DNA from 2 places in the Streptomyces sp. NPDC033136 genome. Region 1 is predicted to be linked to the other one. Evidence: riboswitches for the same ligand, from Rfam matches in the RefSeq annotation. Region 1 holds a riboswitch; the other holds the start of a gene.
The links. A riboswitch is a leader RNA that binds a small molecule or an ion and turns the genes downstream of it on or off. The one in region 1 is predicted to bind cobalamin.
Positions count from the first base shown of each region.

Region 2: linked by a shared signal. The riboswitch ahead of ACZ5TL_RS19960 (ABC transporter substrate-binding protein) and the one ahead of ACZ5TL_RS22195 (prenyltransferase/squalene oxidase repeat-containing protein) in region 1 are both predicted to bind cobalamin.

Region 1 is NZ_JBVIPD010000011.1:222,446-229,761, reverse strand. Features, by position in the region: gene ACZ5TL_RS22210 (MBL fold metallo-hydrolase) at 1-195, shown strand, start outside; gene ACZ5TL_RS22205 (DUF5753 domain-containing protein) at 323-1,228, shown strand; gene ACZ5TL_RS22200 (SAM-dependent methyltransferase) at 1,254-2,069, opposite strand; adenosylcobalamin-variant (AdoCbl-variant) riboswitch at 2,385-2,474, shown strand; gene ACZ5TL_RS22195 (prenyltransferase/squalene oxidase repeat-containing protein) at 2,597-3,802, shown strand; gene ACZ5TL_RS22190 (SCO2322 family protein) at 3,799-4,461, shown strand; gene ACZ5TL_RS22185 (CbiQ family ECF transporter T component) at 4,448-5,578, shown strand; gene ACZ5TL_RS22180 (ABC transporter ATP-binding protein) at 5,575-7,275, shown strand; gene ACZ5TL_RS22175 (ECF transporter S component) at 7,272-7,316, shown strand, end outside.
Region 2 is NZ_JBVIPD010000010.1:26,732-34,047, forward strand. Features, by position in the region: gene ACZ5TL_RS19935 (helix-turn-helix domain-containing protein) at 1-129, shown strand, start outside; gene ACZ5TL_RS19940 (YbaK/EbsC family protein) at 173-730, shown strand; gene ACZ5TL_RS19945 (cation diffusion facilitator family transporter) at 732-1,856, opposite strand; gene ACZ5TL_RS19950 (ArsR/SmtB family transcription factor) at 1,921-2,280, shown strand; gene ACZ5TL_RS19955 (CoA-binding protein) at 2,514-2,924, opposite strand; cobalamin riboswitch at 3,006-3,195, shown strand; gene ACZ5TL_RS19960 (ABC transporter substrate-binding protein) at 3,265-4,281, shown strand; gene ACZ5TL_RS19965 (FecCD family ABC transporter permease) at 4,293-5,345, shown strand; gene ACZ5TL_RS19970 (ABC transporter ATP-binding protein) at 5,342-6,163, shown strand; gene ACZ5TL_RS19975 (hypothetical protein) at 6,263-7,048, shown strand; gene ACZ5TL_RS19980 (SixA phosphatase family protein) at 7,045-7,316, shown strand, end outside.

The sequences.
Region 1 (7,316 bases):
GCCCTGCTCTCCGAGCCCCTCACCCCCTGGCAGCTCGCCGAACGCATGGAGTGGAACCGCCCCTGGGACCAGATCCCGTACGGCTCCCGCACCATCGCCGTCTCGGAGGCCGAGGCCCACCTGCGCCGCCTGGTCAAGCTCGGCCGGGCGGAGGCGGTGCCGGGGAGCGAGCCGGTGACGTACGTGGCGGTGTAACGGGTCCTCCACCTTCCCTTCGGCGGACCCGCACCGGCGCTGAACGTACCCGCCTCATAAGGCACTTGGCGGTGTGCAGAGCCCCCTAGGATGGCCGGACGCAACACTCGCACGGGGAGAGATGCCCATGGGCACCGAACAGGCCGCACGCACCACGACCGGCGGCAGGGCCCTGGACGACCGGTCGGCCGGGCCCATGGTGCCGCGGCTGGTGCTGGGCGCCCGGCTCCGGCGACTGCGCGAGGAGCGGGGCATCTGCCGGGCGGACGCGGGGCACGTCATCCGCGCCTCCTCGTCCAAGATCAGCCGGATGGAGGCCGGCCGCCACGGCTTCAAACTGCGGGACGTCGCCGACCTGCTCACCCTCTACGGCGTGACGGACGAGGCCGAGCGCGCCACGCTGCTGGCGCTGGCCGAGCAGGCGAACACCCCTGCCTGGTGGCGGTACTACAGCGATGTCGTCCCCGCCTGGACCCAGACCTACCTCGGGGCCGAGCAGGCGGCGAGCGTCATCCGCTCCTTCCACGTCCAGCGTGTCCCGGGCCTGTTGCAGACCCCCGACTACGCACGGGCCTCCGTCCGGCTCGCCCACCCGGACGCGGGCGAGGGGGAGATCGAACGCAGGGTCGCGTTGCGGATGACGCGTCAGCGCGTCCTGCACCGGGAGTCGCCGGCCCGGCTGTGGGCCGTGATCGACGAGGCGGCGCTGCGCAGGCCGATGGGCGGCATCCGTGTGATGCGCGCCCAGCTCAAGCAGCTCATCGAGCTCTGCCGGCTTCCGCAGGTCACGCTCCAGATCCTGCCGTTCAGCGCGGGCGGCCATGCCGCGGAGGGCGGTCCGGTCACCATCCTGCGGCTGCCCGGTGGGCAGTTGCCCGACATCGTCTACCTCGAACGGCTGACTACGGCCGTCTACCCCGACCGGCCGGCCGAGATCGAGTGCTACTGGGATGCCATGAACCGGCTGGTGGTCGAAGCCGAGTCACCGGACGAGACGCCGACGACCCTCCACCGGATCCTTCAGGAGACCTGAGGCGTCAGCCTGGAGACGTGCGGCGTCAGCGTTTCCGGGCGACGCCGCCGTACTGGTGCACCTCCGCGGGCAGGCCCAGGGCCGCCGCGTCGGGACGCCAGCGCGAGCAGGAGGCCACGCCCGGTTCGAGCAGTTCCAGACCGTCGAAGTAGCGGGCGATCTGCTCGGGGCTGCGGAGGATGTAGGGGATCGAACCGCCGTCGTTGTACTGCTGGATGGCCCTGACGTAGTCCTCGCTGGTGTCGGTGGAGTCGTACTGCACGAGGTAGCTGCCCAAGGGCAGGGCGTCCACGAGCCGCCGCACGATCGAGCGGGCCTCGTCGTGGTCCTCGATGTGGCCCAGGATGCCCATCAGCATGAGGGCGACCGGCTTGTCGAAGTCCAGGGTCCGGCCGGCTTCCCGGATGATCGTGTCCGGCTCGCGCAGGTCGGCGTCGACGTAGTTCGTGACGCCTTCCGGTGTGCTGGTGAGCAGCGCGCGGGCGTGGGCCAGGACCAGCGGGTCGTTGTCGACGTAGACGATGCGGCTCTCCGGGGCCGCCCGCTGGGCGATCTGGTGGGTGTTGTCGACGTTGGGCAGCCCGGTGCCGATGTCCAGGAACTGGCGGATGCCCTCCTCGGCGGCCAGGTGGCGTACGGCGCGGGCGAGGAAGTAGCGGGCGGCGCGGGCCCCGGACTCGATGCCGGGGAAGGCCTCGCGGAACGCGTCACCGGCCACCCGGTCGACCTCGTAGTTGTCCTTGCCGCCCAGCCAGTAGTTCCAGATCCGGGCCGAGTGCGGCACCGAGGTGTCGATCTTGGGGAACGGCTCCTGCGTGGCGTTCTCCACCTGGTCGGTCATGGACGGCTCCTGGGTGTGGTCGGGAAGGCCCACGCTAGCCTGTCCGCGCCCCGGAGAGGATCAACTCCTCGGCAAATCGCAGGAGTTCGGCCTCCACCTCACTCGGCCAGGGCCTGCCGCGTGGGAGGGGCGGGCCGGCGAGGAGGGCTCGCGGCGCAGCACCCACGCCTCGTCGATCTCGTACACGTCGGCCCGGCGGCCCGAGCCGAGCAGCTTCCCTGGTGGTGTGGTCGGCATGGGGCGAAGCCGCCCCGGCCCAACCGGCGCCCTCGGCCGGTTTTCTACCGACAGGTACAGTAAGCGGGTCGTCATCACACCGTACGGGGGGAAGCCGGTGCAATTCCGGCGCTGACCCGCAACCGTGTACCGCCCGCCGAGGCGGTGAGCCGGATCGCCCCGTACGGTTCGTGACCGGCTCACGTGCCCGGCAGCCCGCCGGTGCACGGCACCGTCGAGGTATACGGAGCCGAGCCGCCGGGGTGTCCCGTGCTGCCCGGCTCCCCCACAGGGAGAGGCACCCGCCGATCATGAACGTCCGCCGCAGCGCCGCGGTCCTGGCCGCCGTCGCCGTGATCGGCGCCGCCACCCCGGCCGCCGCCGCCCCGTCCCCGTCGCCGTCCCAGGCGCTCCCCTCCGCCCTGTACGGCGACAAGGACCCGAAGTTCGACGGCGTCTGGCGCCAGTCCCTCGCGCTCCTCGCGCAGGACACGGTGCGGGTGAGGCCGGCCGCGAAGTCCGTCGAGTGGCTGGTGCGGCAGCAGTGCGCGGACGGCGGCTTCGCCCCGTACCGCCCCGACCCCGCCACGGCGTGCGACGCCAGGACCATGCTGGACACCAACGCCACCGCCGCCGCGGTGCAGGCGCTGGCCGCGCTCGGCGGGCACGACGACGTCACCGGCAAGGCCGTCGGCTGGCTGAAGTCCGTCCAGAACAAGGACGGCGGCTGGGGTTACGCGCCCGGCGGTGCCAGTGACACCAACTCGACGTCGATCGTCATAGGCGCGCTCGCCGCCGCGGGCGAGAAGCCGGACCAGGCCGAGAAGGACGGCGAGTCCCCCTACGACGCCCTGCTGAAGCTCGCGCTGCCGTGCGGCGGGGACGGCGACGGCGCCTTCGCGTTCCAGCCGGACAGGGAGGGCAAGCTCGCCGCCAACGCCGACGCCACGGCGGCCGGCGTACTGGGCGCACTGGGCAAGGGCATGGTCGTCAAACCCGGCAAGGGGCCCGAGGCGACCTGCGAGAACGCCACAACGCCCCAGCAGGCGGCGGCGAACGGGGCTGCCTATCTCACCGCCGTCCTGGCCAGGGACGACGAGCATCTGGTGTCCGCCCTGGGCGGTGCCGAGCCCCAGCCCGACCACGGCAACACCGCCGACGCGGTCGTGGCGCTCGCCGCGCGGGGTGACACGGCGCAGGCGGAGAAGTCCGTGCGGTGGCTGGAGAAGAACTCCGCGTCCTGGGCCGCGCGGAGCGGTCCGGCCGCCTACGCCCAGCTGATCCTCGCCGCCCACGCGACGGGCACGGACCCGCGCGACTTCGGCGGCGCTGACCTCGTCAAGCAGCTCAACGCGACGGGCCCGGCCCCGCTGAAGGCCGAGAAGCCGAAGGCCTCGGACTGGGAGCAGGACTCGGGTTCCTTCTTCGGGATCTGGTGGTACGTCGGCGTCTGCCTCGTCGCCGGCATCGGCATCGGGTTCCTGTTCACCGGCCGCAAGAAGAAGCAGCAGCCGTGATCCGCCGGGCCGTTCTCCTCGTCCTGGCCTCGCTCCTGCTCCTCTCGGGCGCGGGCCAGGCCCAGGCAGCCGGTTACCGCTACTGGTCGTTCTGGGAGCGCGACGGCGACCGCTGGGTCTACGCCACCCAGGGCCCGTCCACGACCCGCCCCTCGGACGGCGACATCCAGGGTTTCCGCTTCGCGGTGAGCGAGGACTCCGGGGACGCGGCCCGACCGCGCGGCCGGGCCGACTTCGCGACGATCTGCGCGAAGACGCCCGCACGGGACGGCGAGAAGCGAGTGGCCCTGGTCCTCGACTTCGGCACGCCGGGGGACGCCCCCCGGGGCGAGTCCCCGCCCGCCGCGAGAACGGCCTGCGCGCAGGTCCCCTCCGACGCGACCACGGCGGACGCCCTGGCGACGGTGGCCAAGCCGCTGCGCTACGACACCAACGCCCTCCTGTGCGCCCTCTCGGGCTACCCGGAGCAGGGCTGCGGGGAGCAGGTGTCGAAGAAGCAGCCCACGACCACGACCGAGCCCTCGCCCGCGCCCGCGCCCGGGAAGGACACGGCGGACGACGGCCCGTCCCTGGGCCTGTGGGCGGGAATCGGCGCGGTGGCGGCCCTGGGCGCGGCAGCGGTCTGGCAGGTACGACGGCGTGACCATGGCCAGTCCTAGCGGCACCCCACTGCGCCGGGACGCGCGAAGCCCCCGCCCCCCGGGCCGACACCCGGCGTCTCTCCATCCCGGCGCCTGGTGGCTCTGGGCGCTGTCCCTCGGCACCGCGGCCACCCGCACCACGAACCCCCTTCTCCTCACCCTCCTCATCGCGGTCTCCGCCTACGTCGTGGCCACCCGCCGCCCCGAGACCCCCTGGTCCCGCTCCTACGGCGCCTTCGTCAAGCTCGCCCTCGCCGTCCTGCTCATCCGCCTGCTCTTCGCGACGGTCCTCGGCTCCCCCGTCCCCGGCACGCACACCCTGCTCACCCTCCCCGAAGCCGGCCTCCCCGCCTGGGCCCAGGGCATCCGCCTCGGCGGCGAGGTCACCGCGGAGGCCCTCGCCTTCGCCCTGTACGACGGCCTGAAACTGGCCACGCTCCTCATCTGCGTCGGTGCCGCGAACGCCCTCGCGAACCCCTCCCGTCTCCTCAAGTCCCTCCCGGGCGCCCTCTACGAGATGGGCGTGGCGGTCGTCGTGGCCCTCACCTTCGCCCCGAACCTCATCGCCGACGTCCAGCGTCTGCGCGCCGCCCGCCGGCTGCGCGGCCGTCCGGACAGGGGCGTCCGGGGTCTGCTGCACGTGGGCCTGCCGGTCCTGGAGGGCGCGCTGGAGCGCTCGGTCGCCCTCGCCGCCGCGATGGACGCCCGCGGCTACGGCCGTACCGCGCGGGTCCCCGCCGCCGTCCGCCGTACCACCGCCGCCCTCACCCTCGGCGGTCTGCTCGGCGTCTGCGCCGGAACGTACGGGCTGCTCACGGCCGAAGGCGCCGGGTACGGCGTGCCCGTCCTGCTGGCCGGGCTCGCCGCCGCCCTCGCGGGCCTCAAACTCGGCGGTCGCCGCTCCCTGCGCACCCGCTACCGCCCGGACCGCTGGGACGCACGCGCCGGGCTGGTCGTCGCCTCGGGCGTGGCGGTCGCGGCCCTCCTCACCCTCGCCTCCGTCCGCGATCCTGCGGACCTGCACCCCGGCGTGGTCCCGCTCGTCGCCCCCACGCTCCCGCTCTGGCCGGCCGCCGCCGTCCTCCTCGGCCTGCTGCCCGCGTTCGTCGCCCCCGATCCCAAGGAGCCGTCGTGATCCGCTTCGAGGAGGTCTCCGTGACGTACGACGGGGCCGCCGAACCCACCGTCCAGGGCATCGACTTCGAGGTCCCGGAAGGTGAACTCGTGCTGCTGGCGGGCCCGTCCGGGGTCGGCAAGTCGACCGTCCTGGGCGCGGTCAGCGGGCTCGTGCCGCACTTCACGGGCGGCACCCTGCGCGGCCGGGTCACGGTCGCGGGCCGCGACACCCGCACGCACAAGCCGCGCGAACTGGCCGACGTGGTGGGCACGGTCGGCCAGGACCCGCTCTCCCACTTCGTCACCGACACCGTCGAGGACGAACTCGCCTACGGCATGGAGTCGCTGGGCCTCGCCCCGGACGTGATGCGCCGCCGCGTCGAGGAGACGCTCGACCTGCTCGGCCTCGCCGACCTGCGCGGGCGGCCGATCGCCACGCTCTCCGGCGGCCAGCAGCAGCGCGTGGCGATCGGCTCGGTCCTCACCCCGCACCCGGGCGTGCTCGTCCTGGACGAGCCGACCTCCGCGCTCGACCCGGCCGCCGCGGAGGAGGTGCTGGCGGTGCTGCAGCGGCTCGTGCACGACCTCGGCACGACGGTCCTCCTCGCCGAGCACCGCCTGGAACGGGTCATCCAGTACGCCGACCGGGTCGTCCTCCTGCCCGGCCCGGGCGCGCCCCCGGTGCTGGGCACCCCGGCCGAGGTGATGGCCGTGTCCCCGGTGTACCCGCCGGTGGTGGACCTGGGCCGGCTGGCGGGCTGGTCCCCGCTGCCGATGACGGTCCGCGACGCCAGGCGCAGGGCAGCCCTCCTGCGCCGGCAACTCGACCACGTGCCTCAGGGGCGCCGGCTCGACCACGTGCCTCAGGGGCGCGGGGAACGGCGCGACCAGCCACGACCGCCCCTCACCCGCCGCTTCTCCGCACGCCCCGCCGCGGCCGGCGCCACCCCCCACACAGCCGAGGTCCGAGCCCTCTCGGTGACCCGCGCCCGCATCCAGGCCCTGCGCCACATCGACCTCACCATCACCCCCGGCGAGACGATCGCCCTCATGGGCCGCAACGGCGCCGGGAAGTCCACCCTGCTCAACTCCCTGGTGGGCCTGGTCACCCCCGGCTCGGGAACCGTCCGGCTCGGCGAGGCCGTCCCTCACCGCACCGCCCCGAAGGGCCTCGTCCGCAAGGTCGGCCTGGTCCCTCAGGAGCCGCGCGACCTGCTCTACGCCGACACGGTCGCCGCCGAGTGCGCGGCGGCCGACCAGGACGCCGGCGCGGACTCCGGCACCTGCCGGGCCCTGGTCACCGAACTGCTCCCGGGCGTCACCGACGACACCCACCCCCGGGACCTCTCGGAGGGGCAGCGGCTCGCGCTGGCCCTGGCCGTCGTCCTGACGGCCCGGCCCCCGCTGCTCCTGCTGGACGAGCCGACCCGGGGCCTGGACTACGCGGCGAAGGCCCGGCTGGTCGGGGTGCTGCGCGGACTGGCCGCCGAAGGGCACGCCATCGTGCTGGCCACGCACGACGTTGAGCTGGCGGCGGAACTCGCCCACCGGGTCGTGCTGCTCGCCGAGGGCGAGGTGATCGCGGACGGGCCGACGGCGGACATCGTGGTCTCCTCGCCGTCGTTCGCCCCGCAGGTCACCAAGATCCTGGCCCCGCAGCAGTGGCTCACGGTCTCCCAGGTCCGCGCCGCCCTCCGTCCCGAGGCCACCCCGTGAGCACGCAACGGCAGGCGAGGGCCGTCCGTCTGGGCCCCCGC
Region 2 (7,316 bases), on a different contig from region 1:
GGCGCCGAGCACCGTGTCCCCGCGGGCGCGAGCGTCCACTTCGAGGCCAACGTCCCGCACACCTACGGCAACACCGGCGACGTGCCGACGGAGATGGTCATGGCCGTCTCGGTGCCGCCCGTGTCCTGAGACGCCCGGCCGGCGGGCGGTCGGCGGTTGTTAGCGTGCGGTCATGCGCCCACCCATCGGACACTTCGACAACGCCCGTCCGGCCCCCGCCTGCCTCGGCGAACTCGCCGCCCCGGTCGCCGTCGCCGTCCGCCACTGGCAGGGCAGCGTCCCCGCCGACCGGCTCGTGTACGTCGACACCGACCCGGAGTGGGCCGACACGGCCATCTTCGTGGAGCACTACGGGCGGGAGCTGCTGGAGCAGTCCGCGAACTGCGTGGTCGTCGAGGGCAAGCGCGGCGGCGAGTCAACGCTCGCCGCGTGCGTGGTGCTGTCCACCACCCGGGTCGACGTGAACGGCGTCGTGCGCCGTCGGCTCGGCGCCCGCAAGGCCTCGTTCGCCTCGATGGACACGGCGACCGCCGAGACCGGCATGGAGTACGGCGGCATCACCCCGATCGGACTTCCGGGCGGCTGGCCCCTCCTGGTGGACACGGCCGTCGTCGACCTGGCGTATGTGCTGGTCGGCAGCGGCCGGCGGCGCGGCAAGCTGCTGGTCCCGGGCAAGGCGTTCGCGGAACTGCCGGGCGCCGTGGTGCTGGAGGGGCTCGGGGTCTCCTGACCTACGCCGCGGTGTGGTGCGCCAGTGCCAGATGCGGGTCGGTCTCGCCCGGGGCCGGTTCCGGGTCGGCGTGGACCAGGGCCGCGGTGAGGCGCGGTACGGCGTGCAGCAGCGCATGCTCGGCGTCGACGGCGATGCGGTGGGCCTCCCGTACCGTCACCTCACCGTCGACCACGACCGCCACCTCGGCGCGCAGCCGGTGGCCGATCCAGCGCAGCCGCAGTTCACCCACCCCGCGCACCCCGGGAACGTCGGCCAGTGCCCGCTCGGCCCGGTCCACCAGGGCCGGGTCGACGGCGTCCAGCACCCGCCGGAACACCTCCCGCGCCGCGTCCCGCAGCACCAGGACGATCGCCGCGGTGATCGCCAGCCCGACGACGGGGTCCGCCAGGTGCCATCCCAGGGCCGAGCCCGCGGCGCCCAGCAGCACGGCCAGTGAGGTGAACCCGTCGGTACGGGCGTGCAGCCCGTCGGCGACCAGCGCGGCGGATCCGATCGCGCGGCCGACGCGGATGCGGTAGCGGGCCACCCACTCGTTGCCCGCGAAACCGACGAGGGCGGCCACGGCGACGGCCGGGACGTGCTCGACGGGCCGCGGATCCAGCAGCCGGTCCAGAGCCGCCCAGCCCGCGAAGGCCGCCGACGCGGCGATGGTCAGCACGATCACCAGGCCCGCCAGGTCCTCGGCCCGCCCGTAGCCGTAGGTGAAGCGGCGGGTGGCCGCGCGCCGCCCCAGAACGAAGGCGATGCCGAGCGGTACGGCGGTCAGCGCGTCCGCCGCGTTGTGGACCGTGTCCCCGAGCAGCGCCACCGAGCCGGAGAGGGCCACCACCACCGCCTGGGCCAGGGCCGTCACGCCGAGCACCGCGAGCGAGACCCAGAGCGCCCGCATCCCGCGGGCCGACGACTCCAGGGTGGAGTCGACCTTGCCGGCCGTCTCGTGGGAGTGCGGGGTGAGGACGTGGGCCATCCGGTGGAGCAGGCCGTGCCCGTGGCCCCCGTCGTGCCCGTGCCCGTCGTCGTGCCCGTGGCCCCCGCCGTGCCCGTGCCCGTCCTCGTGCCCGTGGCCCCGGTCGTGCCGGTGTCCGTGGTCATGAGGGTGGGAATGCTCGTGCCGGTCGCTCACGTGGGTCCCCTTCCGGTGCGCGTGTGAGTGGACGTGCACACGCCCACGGGGCCATTATGTGCGTATGAGCGCACGCATGCACCTGTCATCTGCGCACGATGCGCATCCGCGCAGTCCCGGCGAGGAGCAGTTCGCGCTCGCCGCCGAACTGCTCGCCCTGCTCGGGGACCGGACGCGGCTCGCCCTGCTGCACGCACTGACAGGGTCGGAAGCCGACGTCACGACGCTCACCCAGGCGTGCGGGGCGGCGCGGCCGGCCGTCAGCCAGCACCTGGCGCGACTGCGCCTCGCGGGCCTGGTGGACACGCGCAAGGAGGGCCGCCGGGTGGTCTACTCACTCCGCGACGGCCATCTGCGCCGGCTGGTGGACGAGGCGCTGAACGTGGCCGACCACCGCCTCAGCGACCGGCCCCCGCACGACTGAGTCAGTACCGCGCGGCCGCCCCGAGGTACTGCTCGCCGGAGCCCGGGAGCGGCAAGGCACGGGTCATGCGGCTCGTCATGGAGGCCGGTCTCAGTGGGCGGGCGCCTCCGCGACGGCCCGTCCTCGATGCCCCGCCCCATCTCCCCGGGCCGGGACGCCAACGCCCGGGCCCAGTGGTGGATCGCCGGCCACCGCGGATGAGCAGCCGTCGAGGTCACGCCCGAGCAGGGGGATCACTGCCCGAGCAGGGGGATCTCGATCGCTGGGCAGCGGTCCATCACCATGTCCAGGCCCGCGGCGCGGGTCCGCTCGTACGCCGCCTCGTCGACGACACCGAGCTGGAACCACACGGCCCTGGCGCCCTTCGCGACCGCCTCGTCGGCGACCGCTCCGGCGAGGTCGCTGTTCACGAACACGTCCACGACGTCCACCTCGAAGGGGATGTCCGCCAGGCTCGCGTACCCCTGCTCGCCGTGCACCGTCTCGGCCTTCGGATGCACCGGCACGACGCGCTTGCCGAAGCGCTGGAGGACGGCGGCGACCCCGTACGCCGCGCGCCGCTGGTTCGACGACAGGCCCACCACGGCCCAGGTGTCGCCGAGTCCGGCGAGAATCCTGCGGATCGTTGCCTCGTCGCCGTACACAGGCTGCCTCCTCGGACGTCGTGGACGACCTGCTGTGCGCACAACGACGCGAGGTGCGCGGTCATTCCCCCGGTGCCCCCGTGATAGCTTGCCGAGGCCAGTCGAACCCATGTACGTGGGTCAGGGAATCCGGTGCGAATCCGGAACTGACGCGCAGCGGTGAGGGGGACGGGCGGGGCCTCGGCCACTGGACTCCCTCGCGGAGGTCCGGGAAGGCGCTCCGATCCGGATGAACCCGAGTCCGAAGACCTGCTGGCGGCCCCCGCGGCCGCACGCGGCGGGGGAGCACCGTACGACCGGGCTCCGCGATCGAGCCCTCGACGACTGAGGACTGGTTCCCGTGTCCCTCGCCCGACCCGCCCGTGCCGCCGTGCTGCTCGCGGTCGGCTCCCTGCTCCTGACCGCCTGCGGCGACGCGAAGCCCGCCCCCGCGAAAGCCGCCGTCACCCTCGGCAACTGCGGCCACGAGGTCCGCGTCGAGGCCGCGCCGCGGCACGCCGTCTCCCTCAACCAGGGCACCACCGAGATCCTGCTCTCCCTCGGCCTCGCCGACCGCCTCGCGGGTACCGCCACCTGGACCGACCCGGTGATGAAGGGGCTGGAGAAGGCCGAGGCGAAGGTGCCGCGCATCGCCGAGAACAACCCGTCCTTCGAACGGGTCCTGGACGCCGGCCCCGACTTCGTCGCCGCCTCCTTCGTCTCCACCCTCGGCAAGGGCGGCGTCGCCACCCGCGAGCAGTTCGAGAAGCTCGGCGTCCCCACGTACGTCTCCCCGTCCGACTGCGCCGGCAAGGACAACTCGGGGGGCGGCGACGGAGCACGCGACAGAGCCCTGGGCATCGACACCGTGTACGGCGAGGTACGGGATCTCGCGGCCGTGTTCGGGGTGAGGGAACGCGGCGAGGAACTCGTGGCGTCCCTCCGGCAGCGCATGACGAAGGCCACCTCCGGCATCGACGCCCACGACGTCACCCTCCTGTACTGGTTCGCCAACTCCGAGTCGCCCTACATGGCGGGCTGTTGCGGAGCGCCGGGCATCATCACCCGGGCCCTCGGCGCGAAGAACGCCTTCGACGACACGCACGAGGAGTGGCCGCAGATCAACTGGGAGACGGTCGCCGACCGTGACCCCGACGTCCTCGTCATCGGCGACCTGACCAGGAAGTCACAGACCGCCGAGTCGGCCGCGCGGAAGATCGCCTTCCTGGAGTCCAACCCGGTCACCAGGACCATGGACGCCGTCCGGCACAAGCGGTACGTGCTGCTCAGCGGGCAGGCCATGAACCCGACCATCCGCACGGTCGAGGGCGTGGAGCAGGTCGCCGCCGGGCTGCGCCGGTTCGGGCCGGCCAAGTGACCGACCGGGACCTGCCGGAGGTCACGGCCCCGGCGTCCGGGATCCGGACCCGCCGTGGGTCCGGGCTCGCGCTGGGCGCTGCCGGGGCCCTCGCGCTCGTCGTCTCCCTCGCCGTGTCCCTCACCATCGGGCCCGCCGACATCAGCGTCGCCGACGTGTGGTCCGTCGTGGCCGCCCACCTCGGCCTCGGCAGCTCGGAGCTGACGCCGATCCGGGACGGGATCGTCTGGCAGCTGCGGCTGCCCCGCACCCTGCTCGCGGCCGTGTGCGGGGCCGGACTCGCCGTGTGCGGGGCGGTGATGCAGTCGCTGCTGCGCAACCCGCTCGCCGATCCGTTCGTGCTCGGGGTGTCCTCGGGCGCCTCCACCGGCGCGGTCCTGGTCGTCGTGCTCGGCGTGGGAGGCGGCGCCCTCCCGGTGTCCGCGGGCGCGTTCCTCGGCGCCCTGGTCTCCTTCGCGCTGGTGCTGCTGCTCAGCCACACCCTCGGCGGCACCACCGACCGGGTCGTCCTCGCGGGCGTCGCCGCCATGCAGCTGTTCTCCGCGCTCACCTCCTTCGTCGTGATGACCGCCGCCGACGCCGAGACGACCCGGGGCGTGCTCTTCTGGCTCCTCGGCTCGCTCGGCGGCGCGGGCTGGACCGACGTCTGGCTGTGCCTGGCCGTCCTGGCCGTGACGCTGGTCGTGTGCCTGGCGTACGCCCGTACCCTCGACGCCTTCGCTTTCGGGCAGGACGCGGCGGCCGCGCTCGGGGTGTCCGTGGCCCGCACCCGGCTGGTGCTGCTGTGCGTCACGGCCCTGCTCACGGCGGCGCTGGTCAGTTCGGCCGGGGCGATCGGCTTCGTCGGGCTGGTCCTGCCGCATGCCGCCCGGGCCCTGGCCGGCCCCGGGCACGCCCGGCTGCTGCCGGTCACGGCCCTGGCCGGGGCGGTGTTCCTGGTGTGGGTGGACACGCTGGCCCGTACGGTGCTGGACCCGCAGGAGGTTCCGGTGGGGGTGGTGACGTCGCTGATCGGGGTGCCGGCGTTCGTGGTGGTGCTCTACCGGACGCGGAGGGTGCGGTGAAGGGGGCAGGGGCGGCGGCGAGCGGGGCGGCGACGGCGGTGAGCGGGGCCGGGCTGCGGGCCGACCGGGTAGGCCGCCGTGCCGACGGACGCCTGATCCTCGACGACGTCGTCCTCGCGCCGGAGACCGGCTCCACGGTCGGTGTCCTCGGCCCCAACGGCTCCGGCAAGTCCACACTGCTGCGACTGCTGGCCGGGCTGCTCACGCCGACCACCGGAGTCGTCACGCTCGACGGCACGCCGCTGGACGGCCTGCCCCGCCGTACGGTCGCCCGCCGCCTCGCCATGGTGGAGCAGCAGTCGGACACACAGGTCGAGCTGACGGTCGAGGACGTCGTACGGCTGGGCCGCGTGCCGCACCGCCGCGCCTGGACACCCGCCTCGGCTGACGACGCGCGGGCGGTACGCGCCGCCCTGGCGCGCACGGGCCTCGCCGGCCGGGCCGGCCAGCCCTGGCACACCCTCTCGGGCGGCGAACGCCAGCGGGTGCAGATCGCCCGCGCGCTGGCCCAGGAACCCCGCGAACTCCTCCTGGACGAGCCGACCAACCACCTCGACATCCACCACCAGCTCGACCTGCTCGCCCTGGTCACGGGCCTGCCGGTCACGACCGTCGTCGCCCTGCACGACCTCAACCTCGCGGCGATGTACTGCGATCAGGTCGTGGTGCTGCGCGAGGGTCGGGTGGTGGCGGGCGGCACCGCGCGGGACGTGCTCACCCAGGAGCTCATCGCCGAGGTGTACGGGGTGCGGGCGGACGTCCGGTGCGAAGGCCCCGAGGGGCGGCCCCACGTGCGGTTCCTGGGAACCCTGGACTGAGCGGACCCGGCCCACGCCAAGAAGGGGCCTGTCCGCCACGGTGGCCGGGAAACGCCGAACCTGCCCGCGTGTCCCCGGCCGGCGGCCTACGCTCGCCTCGTGCTGCGCATCATCGACACTCGTACCGGCCGGCCGGTCGAAGCCGCCCCCGCCCGCCGGGGCCTGACCCGTGTCGAGGTGCACGCGCCCGGCTCCGACACGACGAACCTGCGGGTGCTGCTCGTCGCGGACCTGCTCGTGCGGACCCTGGAGCTCGGTGGCACCCCCGTGTGGGCCCTGCTGACGGGCGGGCGGCGCCAGGCGGAACTGCGGACGAGCGCCGCGGCACTCGGCGTCCGGCCCTTCGAGGACAGTCCTGACGTCAGCGCGGGCCTGGGGGAGGCCCAGGTCATCCATGTCGCGGCCAAGGGCGGTGCGACGCCCGACGGGGTGCGGATCGCGGTCGGCGCCGTGGGGGCGGAGGTGTCGGACAGCCGGGCCGGCGGTTCGGCGGAAGGGGAGGCGCCGGCCGGGCGGTCGGCTCAGGAGGGCCCGGAGTCCGGCATCGACCCCGCCGTCCTGCGTCTCGCGTTGATCACCCGGCACCACAGCGCCCCCGCCCGGCTGACGGCGGCCGACCTCGACGACGCCCGCGCCACCCTCGCCCGCTGGCGCGGCGCGGTCGCCCGATGGGCCCGGAGCCCCTCGCGGCCGGTTCCCGACGAGGTGCGGGTGAGACTGCGCGATGCCTGGGAGGACGACCTGGACGTGCCCCGGGTGCTGGATGTGCTGCACCATGTGGAGACCGAGCCGGATCTGCCGGACGGCGCCCGCTTCGAGACGTTCGCCTACGCCGACCGGCTCCTCGGCCTCGACCTCACCGCCGACCTGGGATCCCCGTCATGATCGACCGCGCAGGAGCGGGCCCGCTGCGCCGCCTGGTGGTGCTGCGGCACGCCAAGTCCGCCTGGCCCGTGGACGTCTCCGACCACGAACGCCCGCTCGCCCCGCGCGGCCGCCGGGACGCCCCCGCGGCCGGCCGGGCCCTGGCCGAGGCCGACTGCCTGCCGGACCTCGCGCTGTGCTCCACCGCCGTACGCGCCCGCCGGACCTGGGACCTGGCCGCCGCCGAGTGGGGCACACCCCCGCCCGTCCGCTACGACCACCGCCTGTA